Regions from separate parts of the Algihabitans albus genome, predicted to be linked through region 1. Evidence: predicted binding sites of a transcription regulator. Region 1 holds the regulator's gene; the other holds the start of a gene.
What was found. The regulator HrcA, encoded in region 1, represses chaperone genes, less so after heat shock. The targets are predictions, from matches to a motif close to GTTAGCACTCNCCNNNGGNGAGTGCTAAC.
Positions count from the first base shown of each region.

Region 2: DBZ32_RS02160 (co-chaperone GroES) is a predicted target of HrcA. The motif match lies at 5,181-5,209, and genes of this name have one in related genera.

Region 1 covers NZ_QXNY01000004.1:431,041-438,961, forward strand. Annotated here, with positions in the region: gene hemW (radical SAM family heme chaperone HemW) at 1-192, opposite strand, end outside; gene rdgB (RdgB/HAM1 family non-canonical purine NTP pyrophosphatase) at 268-894, opposite strand; gene rph (ribonuclease PH) at 959-1,684, opposite strand; gene hrcA (heat-inducible transcriptional repressor HrcA) at 1,932-3,020, shown strand; gene DBZ32_RS12135 (nucleotide exchange factor GrpE) at 3,060-3,818, shown strand; gene mutS (DNA mismatch repair protein MutS) at 3,861-6,542, opposite strand; gene DBZ32_RS12145 (hypothetical protein) at 6,724-7,227, shown strand; gene DBZ32_RS12150 (OmpA family protein) at 7,264-7,863, opposite strand; gene DBZ32_RS12155 (hypothetical protein) at 7,829-7,921, opposite strand, start outside.
Region 2 covers NZ_QXNY01000002.1:138,622-146,542, reverse strand. Annotated here, with positions in the region: gene secD (protein translocase subunit SecD) at 1-449, opposite strand, end outside; gene yajC (preprotein translocase subunit YajC) at 529-975, opposite strand; gene DBZ32_RS02175 (ATP-binding protein) at 1,212-2,090, shown strand; gene DBZ32_RS02170 (inositol monophosphatase family protein) at 2,087-2,947, opposite strand; gene groL (chaperonin GroEL) at 3,102-4,763, opposite strand; gene DBZ32_RS02160 (co-chaperone GroES) at 4,818-5,105, opposite strand; gene hflX (GTPase HflX) at 5,319-6,611, opposite strand; gene hfq (RNA chaperone Hfq) at 6,724-6,984, opposite strand; gene DBZ32_RS02145 (HAD family hydrolase) at 7,182-7,889, opposite strand; gene DBZ32_RS02140 (D-amino-acid transaminase) at 7,886-7,921, opposite strand, start outside.

The sequences.
Region 1 (7,921 bases):
GACGTGGCTGTTGAAGTCGCAATAGGGGCACTTGGAGCGGCAGAAGGGCCAGTGAATGTAGACGCCGAACCCGGGATCCTGCTTCGGCCGGGCATCGAGCGTTGTCCGGTCCGACTCCCTATCGGAAATTCCCTGTCCGCTGCGAGACTGAGAAGAGTCCGCTTCGTCTCTATGACTAGGGTGGCCTTGCACGGTATCTCGAGCCTTCTCGCGGCGAGGGTGCAGACTGGTGCCGCCGGCATGCTCCGCCGCCGGCCGGAGAGCAGCCTACTGCAGATCTTCCAGACGGCGCTTCAGTTGTGCGAAGGCGCGGGCGCGGTGACTGATCGCATGCTTTTCGGCCGGCGGCATTTCTCCGAAGGTGCGCGAGTCGCCTTGAGGCAGGAAGATCGGGTCGTATCCGAAGCCCCGGTCGCCGCGCGGGGGGAAAGTCAACTCGCCTTCAACACGGCCTTCGAAGACTTCGACCGAACCATCCGGCCAAGCCAGTGCCAGCGCACAGACGAAGTAAGCGTTGGCATGACTGCCGTTGCGCTGTGCCAGGGCTGTGCGATCTCCCAGTTCCTGCTCGACGCGCGCCATGGCGACCGAGAAGTCCTTCTGCGGGCCCGCCCAGCGCGCCGAATAGATGCCCGGGGCACCATCGAGCGCCGGGACCACGAGCCCGGAGTCGTCGGCGAGCGCCGGCAGATTGGCGCCGATGGCTGCGGCCACGGCCTTCAACTCCGCGTTGGCGGCGAAGGACGTGCCGGTTTCCTCCGGCTCGGGCAGCCCCAGCGCGCCAGCCGAGATGGCTTCGAGCCCAAAGGGCGCGATCAAATCGTCGATTTCCCGGATCTTGCCGGGATTGTGGCTGGCAATCACCAGCTTGCCTGTGAGCGTACGCGAATGCATACGCGGTAACATAGTTACGCGGCAAAGATTGTGCAGCCCCCGCTCGCGAGGCGTACCGCCAACGTTACGCCGGCGCCAACCCGACGGCCTTTTGTTGAAGCGCAACCAGGTCGGCAACACCCCTCTCGGCCAACTCCAGCAGCTGGTCGTATTGCTCGCGGGTGAAAGGTTCCTGCTCCGCAGTGGCCTGGACTTCCACAATGCCGCCGCCGGCGGTCAGTACGAAGTTGGCATCGGCCTGAGCGGTCGAATCCTCGGCATAGTCCAGATCGAGGATGGTCTCGCCCTGGTAGATGCCGCAGGAGATCGCTGCGACCGGCTCGCGCAGGGGGATCGTCTTGACGGCCCCGAAGCGTTGCATGTGTTGAAAGCAGAGGTGAAGGGCCACGTACGCGCCGGTAATCGAGGCCGTACGTGTACCGCCATCGGCTTGAATAACGTCGCAGTCCAGTTTGATCTGCCGCTCGCCGAAGCCGGTCAGATCGGTAACGGCGCGCAGAGAGCGGCCGATCAGTCTTTGAATCTCCTGGGTGCGACCCGATTGCTTGCCGCGCGCCGCCTCGCGGTCGATGCGGCTGTCGGTCGAGCGGGGCAGCATGCCGTATTCCGCTGTGACCCAGCCGCGTCCGGAGTTGCGCAGCCAAGGTGGCACACCTTCGATCAGACTGGCGGTGCAGAGGACGTGGGTGTCGCCGAACTTCGCCAAACAGGAGCCTTCGGCATATTTGTTGACCTCCGTCTCCAAGACGACGGGGCGCAGTTGATCGCGCGTGCGGCCGCTTGGGCGCATAGAAAACTCCTGGTGTTTCCGGTGAAGAGGCGTTGAGCGCGGCATAGCGCGGGTTCCTATAGGCTTGCAAGGGCCCTCTGGCGCCGCTTTGAGATCGGGCCTGTCGTGGGAGTCCGCCGGCGGCGCTTGTGCGGCAGGGGGCGACGTTGAAGTGACCGGCCGATTCGCTTACATCGGAGACGGCCGCCAAGAGCGCAGTCGCTGCGGGCGAGGCGGCGATTCAACCGGGGAGTAGCGCGCAACCGAGATGAGCAGCGTCAGGTCCGCAGTCGAGCAAATCGCCAGCGAACTGGGTGGCCTCAACGCCCGGCATCGCGACATCTTCCGCCGTATCGTGGAGGCTTATGTCGAGACCGGCGCGCCGATCGGCTCGCGCAGCCTGTCGCAACAGCTTGGCATGACGCTGTCACCGGCGACGATCCGCAACGTCATGGCGGATCTCGAGGATCTCGGCTTGCTGATGGCGCCGCACACCTCCGCTGGCCGCCTGCCGACCGAACTGGGGCTGCGGCTGTTTGTGGACGGTCTCCTGGAGCGCGGGAACCTAACCCGCGAGGAGCGCTCGGAAATCGATTCGCGCTGCGCCGCGCAGGGACGCAGCTTTACCGAAGTCATGGAGGAAACCTCCTCCATGCTGTCCGGTCTGTCACGCTGTGCCGGCCTGGTTTTCGCCCCCAAGTCGGACGCGCCGCTGAAGCATATCGAGTTCGTCTCGCTTGGCCCCGGCCGCGCTTTGGTCGTCCTGGTCACCCAGTCGGGACAGGTCGAGAACCGCGTGATCGACGTTCCGATCGGCTTGCCGCCCTCGTCCCTGGTCGAAGCGGGCAACTACCTGGCGGCGCGCTTGCGCGATCGCGGTCTCGGCGAGGCTTGCGGCGCCATCCAGAGCGAGTTGACTCAGACGCGCGCCGAGCTCGACACGCTGACCCGAAAGGTGATCGAGGCGGGTTTGGCCACCTGGTCCGGCGATGCGCCGAGCGGCGGTGGAGCTTTGATCGTGCGCGGTCAGCATCAGCTGCTTGACGATGTGCAGGCTCTCGAAGACCTGGAGCGCATCCGTCACCTCTTCACCGCGCTGGAGCGCAAGGAAGCGCTGCTGAAGCTGCTGGAGATGACGGAGATGGCTGAGGGCGTGCAGATCTTCATCGGCGCCCAGAACGAACTCTTTGGCTTGACCGGCTGTTCCCTGGTGGTGGCGCCCTACACCAACAGTGAGCAACAGATCGTCGGCGCCGTCGGCGTGATCGGCCCGACACGCATCGACTACGCCCGCATCATTCCGATGGTGGATTATACCGCCCAGGCTGTCGGCCGTTTGCTCGGCCGGCCATCCTGATCCACGCAACTGAGAGACTAAGGTAAGAAACGGAGCGTCATGACCGCCGATCCGAAGCAGAAGCCCGAAGGGCCGAGCACGGCCGACTTTGTATCCGATGAGCCTGCCCCGAAACCGGCCGAGGCCGCCGCAGCGGAAGCTGCCGCTGCGCAGGCCGCGGACGAGGAGGAGGCAATCTCGTTCGACGAAGAGACCTTGGAGGCTCTGGATTTAAACGAAGGCGAAGGCAACTTCGGCAGCCCTCAGGCGACAACGCCGCGTGAGGCCGAACTCGAGGCACAGGTTGCCGACACGAAGGATCAACTCGTGCGCGCGCTGGCCGAGACCGAGAACTTGCGCAACCGCGCCCGCCGCGAGAAGGCCGAAGCCCTGAAATACGCCGCCGCGCCATTGGCGAAGGATCTGCTGAGCGTGGCCGACAACCTGAAACGCGCTCTGGCCGCCGTTCCGACCGATGCCGTCGAGCAGGACCCGGCGCTGAAGACGCTCTTGACCGGCGTCGAGATGACCGACAAGGCCTTGGGCGACGCCTTCGCTAAGCATGGAATCGTGCCCATCGATCCGATCGGCGAGAAGCTGGACCCTCACCGCCACGAAGCGATGATCGAGATCGACGACCCGACCAAGCCGGCCGGCACGGTGGCGCAGGTCTACGAACTCGGTTGGCTGCTTGGCGAGCGCCTGTTGCGCCCGGCCCGGGTTGCCGTCGCGAAGGGCGGTCCGAAGGCGGGAACTGCCGGCGGTCAGGAGAACGACGAGCCGCCCGAGCCCGGCTCGACCGTCGACACGCAGGCCTGAGGCCGGGTCCCGTTTCGGCCGAGACTGGGGCGGGCCAGGGCGTCAGTCCTCGACGAGAGTTCTCAATCTGTAGAGCAACTCCAGCGCCTGCTTCGGCGTCAACTCGTCCGGGTTGATGGTCCGAAGTTCCGTATCGCTGAGGCTTTCTTGCGGCTGCGGGACGGCCCTATCGCTCCGGGGCACCGCCGCGAAGAGCGGCAGGTCGTCGGCGAGCCGGGTCAAAGCCCCCGCTTGTTCGCCCTGTTCGAGCAGTCCCAGCACCTCCTCGGCCCGGGTCACGGCGGCAGGCGGCAAGCCGGCAAGACGGGCGACGTGGATGCCGTAGGAGCGGTCGGCGGCGCCCGGTGCGACCTCATGCAGGAAGACCACCTCGCCCTGCCATTCCTTCACCCGCATGGCGTAGCAGGACAAGCGCTCCAGTTTGCCGGCCAGATGCGTGAGCTCGTGATAGTGGGTTGCGAAGAGGCCGCGACAGCGGTTCACCTCGTGGAGATGTTCGACGCAGGCCCAGGCGATCGACAGGCCGTCGAAGGTCGCGGTCCCACGGCCGATCTCGTCCAGGATGACCAGGGACCGAGCCGTTGCTTGATTCAGGATTGCGGCTGTCTCGACCATCTCCACCATGAAGGTGGAGCGTCCGCGCGCCAAATCGTCGGCCGCGCCGACTCGGCTGAACAGCCGGTCGACGGTGCCGATCTTCGCGCGGGCCGCTGGGACGAAGCTGCCCATCTGAGCGAGCACGGCAATCAGGGCGTTCTGCCTCAGGAAGGTGGACTTGCCGGCCATGTTGGGGCCGGTGACAAGCCAAAGCTGCTGAGCTTTGGAGAGGTCACAGTCGTTGGCGACGAAACGCGCGCCCTCGTTGGCCGCAAGCGCCGCCTCCACCACCGGATGTCGCCCGTCCTCCACGACGAAGATCGTCGAGTCCTCGACCTGGGGCCGGGTCCAGCGTGCTTCGGCCGCCAACTGGGCCAGACCGGCGGCCACGTCCAGTTCGGCGAGGGCGCGCGCGACTGCCGCGACCGGATCCGCGCGCTGTAGCACCTCCTCGACGAGCTGGGCGAAGATTTCCAGCTCGACTGCCAGCGCCCTGTCCGCAGCCTGCAGAATCTTCTGTTCCAGCTCGCCAAGTTCGGTCGTGCTGTAGCGGACCGCCGACGCCAAGGTCTGGCGATGGACGAAACCGGCTGCCGGATCCTGCGGCATCTTCGCGGCATTGGTTGCGGAGACTTCCAGGAAGTAGCCCAGCACGTTGTTGTGCTTGACCTTGAGGCTGCCGATACCGGTTGCCGCCGCATACTTGGCCTGCAGGCCGGCGATCAGGCGTCGGGATTCGTCGCGAAGCTGCTTCAGCTCGTCCAGGTGCGGCGCATAGCCGGCGGCGACGAAACCGCCGTCGCGCGTGAGCATGGGCAACTCCGGTGCCAGAGCTCGACTGAGGCGGTCGATGAGTCCCTCTTGCTGGCCCAACGCTTCGGCTGAACGGGTCAAAGCGGCGGGTGGCGGGTCTTCGCTCAGGCCCAGCAGATCGCCTTGCAGACCGGCGGCCTGCCTGAGGCCGTCGCGGATCGCGGCCAGATCGCGAGGACCGCCGCGCCCCAGCGATAGCCGCGACAGCGCGCGTTCCATGTCGGGAGCCTGGCGCAGACGGTTGCGCAGGCCCTCACGTAGATCCGCGCGTTCGACCAGCCAAGCGACGGCGTCCAACCGTGCCGCGATCTCACCCTCGTCGGTCAAGGGCGCCGACAGCCTTTGTGCCAGCAGGCGGGCGCCGGCCCCGGTCACCGTGCGGTCGAGAACGTTGAGCAGCGTGCCCTTGCGTCCGCCGGTCAGGGATTCGGTCAGCTCGAGGTTTCGCCGCGTCGCCGGATCGATCTCCATGACTGTCCCGCGCGCTTGACGGCGCAGCGGCGTCAAGCGCGGCAGCTTGCCTTTCTGTGTCAGCTCCACGTAGTCGAGTAGCGCTCCGGCCGCGGCCAGCTCAGCCCGCTCGAAGGCGCCGAAAGCGTCGAGCGCTTCGACCTCGAACACCGCCTGCAGACGGCGCCGCGCATTTTCGCTGTCGAAGCGCGCGGAGGGCAGCGGGGTTAAGGCCGCCTTCCAGTCGCCTAGCAGCTCGAAGAGGTCGGCACGCTGCAGCAGGCGTTCGGGCAGCAGCAGCTCGCCGGGAGCGATCCGGGCGAGGGCCGCACCCAGATTGCCGGGCGTCACGGCTTCGGCCAGAAAGTCGCCTGTCGAGACATCGAGCCAAGCGAGTCCGAGTTCACTGCCCGCGTCCGTCAGCGCGGCCAGATAGTTGTGCCGGCGGGCGTCGAGCAGCTCATCCTCGGTTAGTGTACCGGGGGTGACCAGGCGCACCACGTCGCGCTTGACCACCGACTTGCTGCCGCGTTTCTTCGCCTGAGCCGGATCTTCGAGCTGCTCGCAGATCGCGACCTTGTGGCCCTGGCGGATCAGGCGCGCCAGATAGGCCTCGGCAGCATGCACCGGCACGCCGCACATTGCGACCTCCTCCCCAGCATGCTGGCCACGCTTGGTCAGGGTGATGTCCAGATCCGCCGCCGCGACTTTGGCGTCTTCGAAGAAGAGTTCGTAGAAGTCGCCCATGCGGTAGAACAGTAAGGCGTCCGGGTATGCCCGCTTGATCTCCCAATACTGGGCCATCATCGGGGTCGCGGGGGGCGCGGATTTCGTTTCGGAAGCGGAAGGGGCGCTGTCTGGCATGGGCTGCGGAGGTGAGCGGATGCGGGAGGCGGACAGTAGCATCGGGGCCCGCGTGTCCCGACTCGGAATTTCGGTACCTGGAGATTCGAGATCGAAATGAAAAGGGCGCCGAGCATCCTTGCCTCGTCCTGCGACTCCGAATAGGACAAAGCCAATACAGATCAACTGGAGGCGATAGAGCGTGAGCGACGGGACAATGCCGGTCATCGAAGTGGTCGGCCGTTTCGAAACGAGAGCGGCCTTCGAACAGGCGGTCAGGGCGCTGACCGCCACGGGCTTCGGCCATGCCGACCTATCGGTGCTGGACAGCCACGAGTCGCTGGACGCCGCCGGTGAGGAGCGCGAAGCCTGGCGTGAAACTCTGGCCGCGTTGACCGGCGAGGTGAATTTCATCGGCCCGATCGCGGCGGCCGGCCTGATTGCAATCGCCACCGGGCCGGTCGGGGGCGCCATCGCTCTGGCCGCCGGTGCGGGGCTCTCAGGACTTGCTGCGCGCGACGTGCTGGAGAAGATCCAGGCGACTCCGCATACCGAGGCTTTCGCGCGCGCCCTTGAAGCCGGCGCGGTTCTGCTCTGGGTGCGGGCGGATACCCCCGAGACGCAGGCCAGCGCAACGGCGATTCTGGAAGAGGCCGGCGCCGAAGACGTGCACCTGCATAGCCGGTTGCAGCAGTCGGAAGGCTAGGGCCGTTCGTCGGATCTGATTCTGTCACCGTCCGACTCAGTTGGCGATGATCACTTCCACTCGGCGGTTGAGTTGACGGCCAACGGGGTTGTCGGAGCCGTTGGCGTGCCTGTTAGGCGCGACGGGTCGATTTTCACCGTAGCCTCGGGTGCGCAACCGCGCGCCCTTCAAGCCGAAGCTCTCGACAAGATAGCTCTTCACCGAGTTGGCGCGCTGCTCCGAAAGGCTCTGGTTGTAGGTTTCGCTGCCCTTGCCATCGGTGTGGCCCTCGATCTCGACGGGTGCCTGCGGCAGCTTTTCGATCAGGCTTGCCAAGCGCGCGAGCACTGGCTCGGCGTTGGGCCTGATGTCCGACTTGTCGAAGTCGAACAGGACATCGCCCGGCAAGTTGATCAGCGTGCCGCGTTCGGTCTCCTCACCGTCCAACTCGGTGATGAGGTCCTGCACGGTGACTTCGACAGCCGTACTCGGAATCATGCTGTCACTCGTGAGGGCCGAGGCCGTGGGGTCGCCGGACGCCGACAGGCTCGAGGCCGGAACCGTGGTCACCGACTGAACGGTCGAAGGCGTCAGGACCAACGTCTCGAAGACCGAGATCGGGTCACCCGAAACGTCCGTCAGGGCTTTTTTTTCCATCGGCGGCCACGGCTTCGGCGAGCGGGATCCGCACGTCGAAGTTTGGGGTTCGCGTTCG
Region 2 (7,921 bases), on a different contig from region 1:
ACGGTGATCTGGCGCTCCTGCTTGACCTGCGCCGTCAGCTCGATTTCGCCCTCGCCCGTGCTGTCGTTGATCCGCAGCAGAGCGTCGCCGGTGAAGACCAGCAGTGCCTCCTGTGCCGCCTGCGCCTGGCCGGGATCGCGCAGCGTGAAGAAAACGCTGTCGCCCTCGCTGCGCAGACCGGTGTAGCCGATCCGCTCCTGCCGCAGCTCGCTCCGCACCGTGTCGACGAGGTTGTCCAGTTCCTCCTCGAAAACCGTGTCCATGTCGACCTCGAGCAACAGCGAGGATCCACCTTGCAGATCGAGGCCGAGACTTACCTGCTGATTGGGCAGCCAGGACGGCAGACTTTCGGTGATCTGTCGCGGCAGGAGGTTCGGCAAGGCAAACGCGAAACCGAGCAGCACGACGGCTAGAACGGCCATGAGCTGCCAGCGGGAAAACTGGACCATTGAAATTCCAGACCTTTTTTAACGCCGGGCGCCGGGATTGTCGCTGCGCCGGGAGCGGTCGCCTCGTTTATCGACCAGTTTACCGGCGCTTGCGGTCCGACGACGAGTCGTCCTCGGCCAACTGCTCGTCCTCGCCGTCCCACTCGTCTTCGTCCTGGGCCTCGTCGGCTTCTTCCTTCTTCCGACCGCGTGCCTTGCTGCCGCGCTCGACCGGCTGGCCCTTGCCGACGATCTCCTGCACCGTGCCGCGCAGCATACGCACCTTCACGCCCTCGGCGATCTCCAGATCGACCTCGGTGTCGGAGATGACGCGGGCGACCGTGCCGTAGATACCGCCGGCCGTCACCACGCGGTCGCCCCGGCGCAGGGCCTGCACCATCGCCTTATGTTCTTTCTGCCGCTTCTGCTGAGGCCGGATCAGAAGAAAATAGAAAACCACGAAAATCAGGATCAGCGGCAGGAACGTCAGCAAAGCAGAACCACCGTCTGCGCCGCCGGCCTGAGCATATGCGGGAGAAATCAGCATCGAGTCCTCGTCTTGTTGGCACCGCAGTCGACCTGACGGCGCGGGCTAGGCGCCGCTCGCAGGCCACCGGGTCGGAAAAGTCCGGCGGACTATAGCCGCGCGCCCAGGTTTTGCAACGCTCACCCGCAAAATCCGAAGCGGCGCAACCGGCCCCGGCCGATTGACCGAGGCTGTCCGAGGAGACTAGCTTCCCGGCCGCCTGCCAGTTGTATCTCCAGACTCATTTGGGGTTTTCGATGCCGCCGTCCAATGCCGAAGAGCTTTCGCCCCTGCTAACGCGAATCGCGGAGGCGCTGGAGCGTCTGTCACCCGCCGAAGAGAGCGAAGCCGAGCAGATCGCCACCGACGGCTACGTCTGGGACGCGGAGGCCGGACGGCCATTGCCCGTCCCGAAGATCAACAGGGTGGCCTTCCCGCTGCTGGTCGGCATCGACCGGCAAGCGACACTGCTGCTGAACAATACGGAGCGCTTCGCGCGCGGGCTGCCGGCGAACAATGCGCTGCTTTGGGGCGCGCGCGGCATGGGCAAGTCCTCGCTGGTCAAGGCGGCCCACGCTCAAGTCAACGAGTCGCTGAAACTCGACCCGACTCTGGCGCTGGTGGAGATCCACCGCGAGGACATTCCGACCCTGCCCCGCCTGCTCCACCTGCTACGCGATCAGACGCCACGGCGATTCCTGCTGTTCTGCGACGACCTCTCCTTCGATCAGGAAGACGCCAGCTACAAGTCGCTGAAGGCCGTTCTGGAGGGTGGAATCGAAGGCAGACCGACCAACGTGCTGTTCTATGCCACCTCGAACCGGCGCCACCTCATGGCCCGAGACATGATCGACAACGAGCGCTCGACCGCCATCAATCCCGGCGAGGCGGTCGAGGAAAAGGTCAGTCTCTCCGACCGCTTCGGGCTCTGGCTCGGATTCCACAACTGCGATCAGCAGACCTTTCTGACCATGGTCGAGGGCTACGCCGCCCACTTCGGCTTGCAGGTGGAGCCCGCGCAGTTGCACGCCGAGGCTAAGGAATGGTCGGTGACCCGCGGCTCGCGCTCCGGCCGTGTGGCCTGGCAGTTCATCCAGGACCTCGCAGGACGCCTGGGTCGCCCGATCGAGCTTTAGGAGAAGACACCCTGCACGGCGGGAGCGTCTCCATCCTCCGGCCGCCAGTCGGCTCCGAAGAGCGTCTCGCGCAGGGTCCGCCAGGACTCCCCGTCCGGCGCCGAAAGCAGACCGATACCCTGGCCGTCCTGCGGCCGGTAGGGACGCCCGTCGAGCAAGGAGGAGGCTCCGCCAGCTTCCTGGTGCAGCTGGACACCGGCGAGGTGATCCCAGGGCTTGGTGCTGCTGAAGAGCGTGAAGTGAGTCTCGCCGGCGGCCAGTCGCATGTATTCCTGCCCCGAACAGCGCAGGCTGCGGACCTGACGGACCTTGCCCCGGTTACGGTCGACCTTGGCCTTGAGGGTTGCCCGGCCCCGGAAGCCGGCATGCAGCGTGCCGCTGAGATCCGCAGGCGGGCCTGCCGGCGCCACCCGCAGCCGTGTCCCGGCCAGCCAGGCCCCGCCGCCCCGCTCAGCCGTCGCGGTCACGTTCCGCACCGGATCGTGAATCCAGCCGGCCAGCGTTTCCTCACCCCGGCAAAGCGCGACGATGACGGCGAAGGCGGGATCGCCATGGGCGAAGTTAAAAGTCCCGTCGACGGGATCGACCACCCAGACCGGGGCGTCGCTCTCCGCAAGGGCCTCCATGGAGAGCTCGCCGCGCGCCACCATCTCCTCGCCCAGGACCCAGGAGCCGGGCAGCAGCCCGGGCAGCCGCTCGGCCAGCGCCGCCTCGGCCTCCTCGTCAGCCACCGTCACGAAGTCATTGACGCCTTTGTCGCGCACCTCATGGGCCGCGAGCGCGCGAAAGCGCGGCAGCACGACCTCGGCGGCCACCTCGGCAATCACGTCTTGAACCTTTTGCGGATCGATCTGCATCGTGCCTCAAGAATAGGGCCCAAGCGGAAACGCACAAGAAGCCGCCCCGAATACGGGCCAAGCCCACCCCGAACCCAGACCATAAAGAAAAGGGCCGCGAGGCTTGCGCCCCGCGGCCCGATCCTTCGGACGCGGTTGTCTGGTACGGAGGAGCCTAGAAGCCCATTCCGCCCATGCCACCCATTCCGCCCATGCCACCCATATCGGGCGCACCGCCGGCCATGTCGTCCTTCTTCTCCGGCTTCTCGGCCACCATCGCCTCGGTGGTGATCATCAGACCGGCGACCGAAGCTGCGTCCTGCAGCGCGGTGCGCACCACCTTGGTCGGATCGATGATACCGGCCTTGACCAGGTCGCAGTAGACGCCGGCGTAAGCGTCGAAGCCGTGGTTCTTGTCTTTCTGCTCCAACAGCTTGCCGACGACCACCGAGCCGTCGCTTCCGGCATTCTCGACGATCTGACGGATCGGCGCCTGCAGCGCCCGGCGGACGATGTCGACACCGACACGCTGGTCGTCGTTACCCGGGGTCAGCTTGTCCAGACCCTTCGAGGCGTAGAGAAGAGCGGTTCCGCCACCGGGGACGATGCCCTCTTCGACAGCCGCACGGGTTGCGTGCATGGCATCGTCGACGCGGTCCTTCTTCTCCTTGACCTCGATCTCGGTGGAGCCACCGACCCGGATCACCGCAACGCCGCCGGCCAGCTTGGCCAAGCGCTCCTGCAGCTTCTCACGGTCGTAGTCCGAGCTGGTCTCTTCGACCTGGGCGCGGATCTGACCGCAGCGGGCCTCGATGTCCTTCTTCTTGCCGGCGCCGTCGACGATCGTGGACTCTTCCTTGGTGATCGTCACCTTCTTGGCCTGCCCGAGCATCTTGATGTCGACGTTCTCGAGCTTGATGCCGAGATCCTCACTGACGACCTGGCCACCGGTCAGGGTCGCGATGTCCTCGAGCATGGCCTTGCGGCGGTCGCCGAAGCCCGGGGCCTTGACGGCGGCAACCTTGAGGCCGCCACGCAGCTTGTTGACCACCAGGGTCGCCAAGGCCTCGCCCTCGACGTCCTCGGCGATGATCAGAAGCGGACGGCTGGACTGCACGACCGACTCCAGCAGCGGCAGGATCGGCTGAAGACCCGACAGCTTCTTCTCGTGGAGCAGGATGTAGGGGTTCTCCAGCTCGCAGATCATCTTCTCGGCGTTGGTCACGAAGTAGGGGCTGAGGTAGCCACGGTCGAACTGCATGCCCTCGACCACATCCAGCTCGGTGTCCAGGCTCTTGGCCTCTTCGACCGTGATGACGCCCTCGTTACCGACGCGCTGCATGGCGTCGGCAATCATGTCGCCGATCTCTTTGTCGCCATTGGCCGAGATCGTGCCGACCTGAGCCACTTCGTCGGGATTGGAGATCTTCTTGGAGCGCTTCTTGAGGTCGGCCACGACGGACTCGACGGCCATCTCGACGCCGCGCTTGAGGTCCATCGGGTTCATGCCGGCGGCAACGGCCTTGGAGCCCTCGCGCACGATCGACTGCGCCAGCACGGTCGCCGTGGTGGTGCCATCGCCGGCCAGATCGTTGGTCTTGCTGGCGACTTCGCGCACCATCTGGGCGCCCATGTTCTCGAACTTGTCAGCCAGTTCGATCTCTTTGGCGACCGTCACGCCGTCCTTGGTCGTCCGGGGCGAACCGAAGGACTTGTCGAGCACCACGTTGCGGCCCTTGGGACCGAGCGTGACCTTGACCGCGTCGGCCAGAATGTCGACGCCGCGCAGCATCCGCTGGCGTGCGTCGGAAGAAAAGCGAACGTCTTTCGCTGCCATGTCGTAACCTCTCCTTGTCTTACGTGAGCGCGCTAGCCTTGCAGAGCTTCGCGCTTACTGGATCACGCCCATGATGTCGGACTCGCGCATGATCAAAAGATCCTTGCCGTCGATCTTGACCTCGGTGCCCGACCACTTGCCGTAGAGCACCCGGTCGTTCTTCTTGACGTCGAGAGCATTGACCTTGCCGTCATCGCCACGCGAGCCGGGGCCCGCGGCAATGACCTTGCCCTGCATCGGCTTTTCCTTGGCGGTGTCGGGAATGATGATGCCGCCGGTGGTCTTTTCCTCGTCTTGCAGAGGCTCGACGACCACGCGGTCGTGCAACGGCCGAAACTTCATGGAGCTCCTCCCTTTGGGGCGGTTGGTCATGGATTACAAAGCAAAGCCGACGCGCGCAGTCTGCAGCGACCGGCTGTTAGCACTCCCGTGCCGAGAGTGCTGAGGTGCATATATGAGGGGCTGTCGGAGTGTCAACCGAAAGCCGCCACGATCATAAAAGCTTAGTGCTCCGCCGCCGCCGCAATTCCCATCCGTCGCCGACGGGAAGCGCGGCTAGCGCCTGCCGAGATCTCTGATACGGCTGCCGTCTCCGTGACGGCGGCGGAAGCGCTCGAGGTCGGCCGGGGCGAGACTCACGACCAGATGAGCTTGCCCTTCGTCGTCGCGCCGCCCGGTGACATGGCCGTGCTGGTAGAGCCAGGCGATCGCGGCGCCGTCGCTGAGGTTCACCGAACAGGCGATGGAGCGGTGCGCGGCCTGCAGACGCCGCTCGACCATCGCGAGCAGGTCTTCCAGGCCCAATCCCTCGACAGCCGACACACAGACCTGATCGTCTCGCCGGCCGGCCTGCGCGGCCAGAACTTCGCGGGAATCCGCGTCCAGCAGGTCGATCTTGTTGAGCACTTCGAGAACCGGTTGACTGCCCTCGGCCTCGGGCTCGACACCAAGATCCGACAGCACCTCCAGCACGCTCAAACGCTGAGCCTCGCTGTCGGGATGCGCGATGTCGCGAACATGCAGGATGAGATCCGCCTCCAGCACCTCCTCCAGCGTCGCCCGAAAGGCCGCCACGAGATCGGTCGGCAGATCGGAGATGAAGCCGACGGTATCGGACAGGATCACGGACTGTCCGCTCGGCAACTCCAAACGGCGCATGGTCGGATCGAGTGTCGCGAACAGAAGGTCGCGCGCGAAAACCTGCGCTTCCGTGAGATGATTGAAGAGGGTGGACTTTCCGGCATTGGTGTAGCCCACCAAGGCGACCACCGGATAAGGAACCCTGCGGCGGGCCGAGCGGTGCAGTTCGCGTGTGCGCTTGACCTGTCCCAGCTCACGCCTGAGCCGCGCGATGCGGTCGGTAATCAGCCGGCGGTCGATCTCGAGCTGACTTTCGCCCGGACCGCCCAGAAAGCCGAAACCGCCGCGCTGCCGCTCCAAGTGAGTCCAGGAGCGCACGAGGCGCGAGCGCTGGTAGCTGAGGTGCGCCAGCTCGACCTGAAGTTGACCTTCCTTCGTCCGGGCCCGTTCCCCGAAGATTTCCAGGATCAGGCCGGTGCGATCGATCACCTTGCACTTCAACGAGCGCTCCAGGTTACGCTGCTGAACCGGTGAAAGCTGGGCATCGATAACCGCAACCTCGACGTCCGCGAGGTCGATGTCGGAGGCTAGGCGCTCCACCTGGCCACTGCCGAAGAGCGTGGCCGGCCGCTTGCGCTCGACCCGGACCACAGTCTCCAGCACCACCGCGAGGTCGATGGCCTGTGCGAGGCCCACGGCCTCGGCCAAACGCGCCTCGGCGGTGCGAGGATCGTCAGCGGACGGGCCGTCCCGCAGATTGGGGTGGATAACGCAGGCTCTCGTCGCCGCGCCGGCTTCGCCGGTTCCCGTCTGGTGACCCCGCCCCTGCCCGTTTGCACACAGGTGATCAGAGCTCCGCGTCAAATCCGAACCCGCCGCCTCAGGCCTCGGCCGAGGCCTCTTCGCGCTCGCTGGGCTCGAACAGAGAGATCGGCGCCGAAGGCATCACAGTGGAAATGGCGTGCTTGTAGACGAGCTGCGAATGCGCATCGCGCCGCAGCAGGACGCAGAAGTTGTCGAACCAGGTTACAATTCCTTGCAGCTTTACACCGTTGACCAGAAAGATCGTGACCGGAACCTTGTTTTTGCGGATGTGATTAAGAAAAACATCCTGCACGTTTTGCGACTTCTCGCCGGCCATTGCGTCTGTCCCTGTTGTTTTTGTTCAAGCCCGATTGTTGTTTGTCGCGCAGCTCACCGGGCTGGTGCAAGCTGTCGCGCAAAGACCCGGCGCGCCAAGTTTTCGTGGCGAACCGACCTCCGAGAAGTAGTATGCAGAAGCTTGGTTTAAAAGGAAACCGAGGCGCCTTTCTTTGTCACCGCTCCCTCAGTTCGGACTCACCGGCCGAGCGCCAAGTTCAAAAGAGCGGAAAAGTCGGCAACATGCGCCGCTGGTTCGTGCCCCGGAAACTCCCCGGCGGCAGGCGGTTCGTCCCGAATCAGAATGGGCGTGCACCCGGCGTTGACGGCGCAGAGCAGATCCACGTCGGTATCGCCGACGAACCATACGCCGGGTCCGGCCGCGCAACCGCTCTCGCCCAAGGCCAAATCGATAGGATCGCGCGCCGGCTTGTCGCGCGGCGCGTCGGTGGCGCCGACCAAACGATGGAAGTGGTCCGTCCACCCCAGCTCTTGGGCTTCGATCCGCAGAAAACGGCCGCTTTTGTTGCTCACCACGGCAAGCGTCAATTCCGACCTGTTCGACAGTTCGGTGAGCATGGCACCGGCCCCGCTGCGTTCCCGCAGATGCGCCAGATGATCGCGTTCGAAGGCTTCATAGAAGAGGCGCGTGGCTTCCTCGGCCCGCGTTCCGAACAGCGCCGGGAAAGCCTCGCGCGCCGACTGCCGAACCTTCGCCCGGGTCTCGTCGAGAGTCCAAGGGCGCTCTCCCATGGCCTCGAAGGTGACCGTGAGCGCGTGATGAATGGTCGACCAGGTGTCGACCAGGGTGTTGTCCCAATCGAAAAGCAGCGCTTGCGGGCGCGGTATGCCGCTGCTCACGAGGTCAGGCGCCATCACCTCGGCCATCGTCTCAGACCTCGTCATGCGGCGGTCTTTGCACGCCCGGCTCCGGCGCT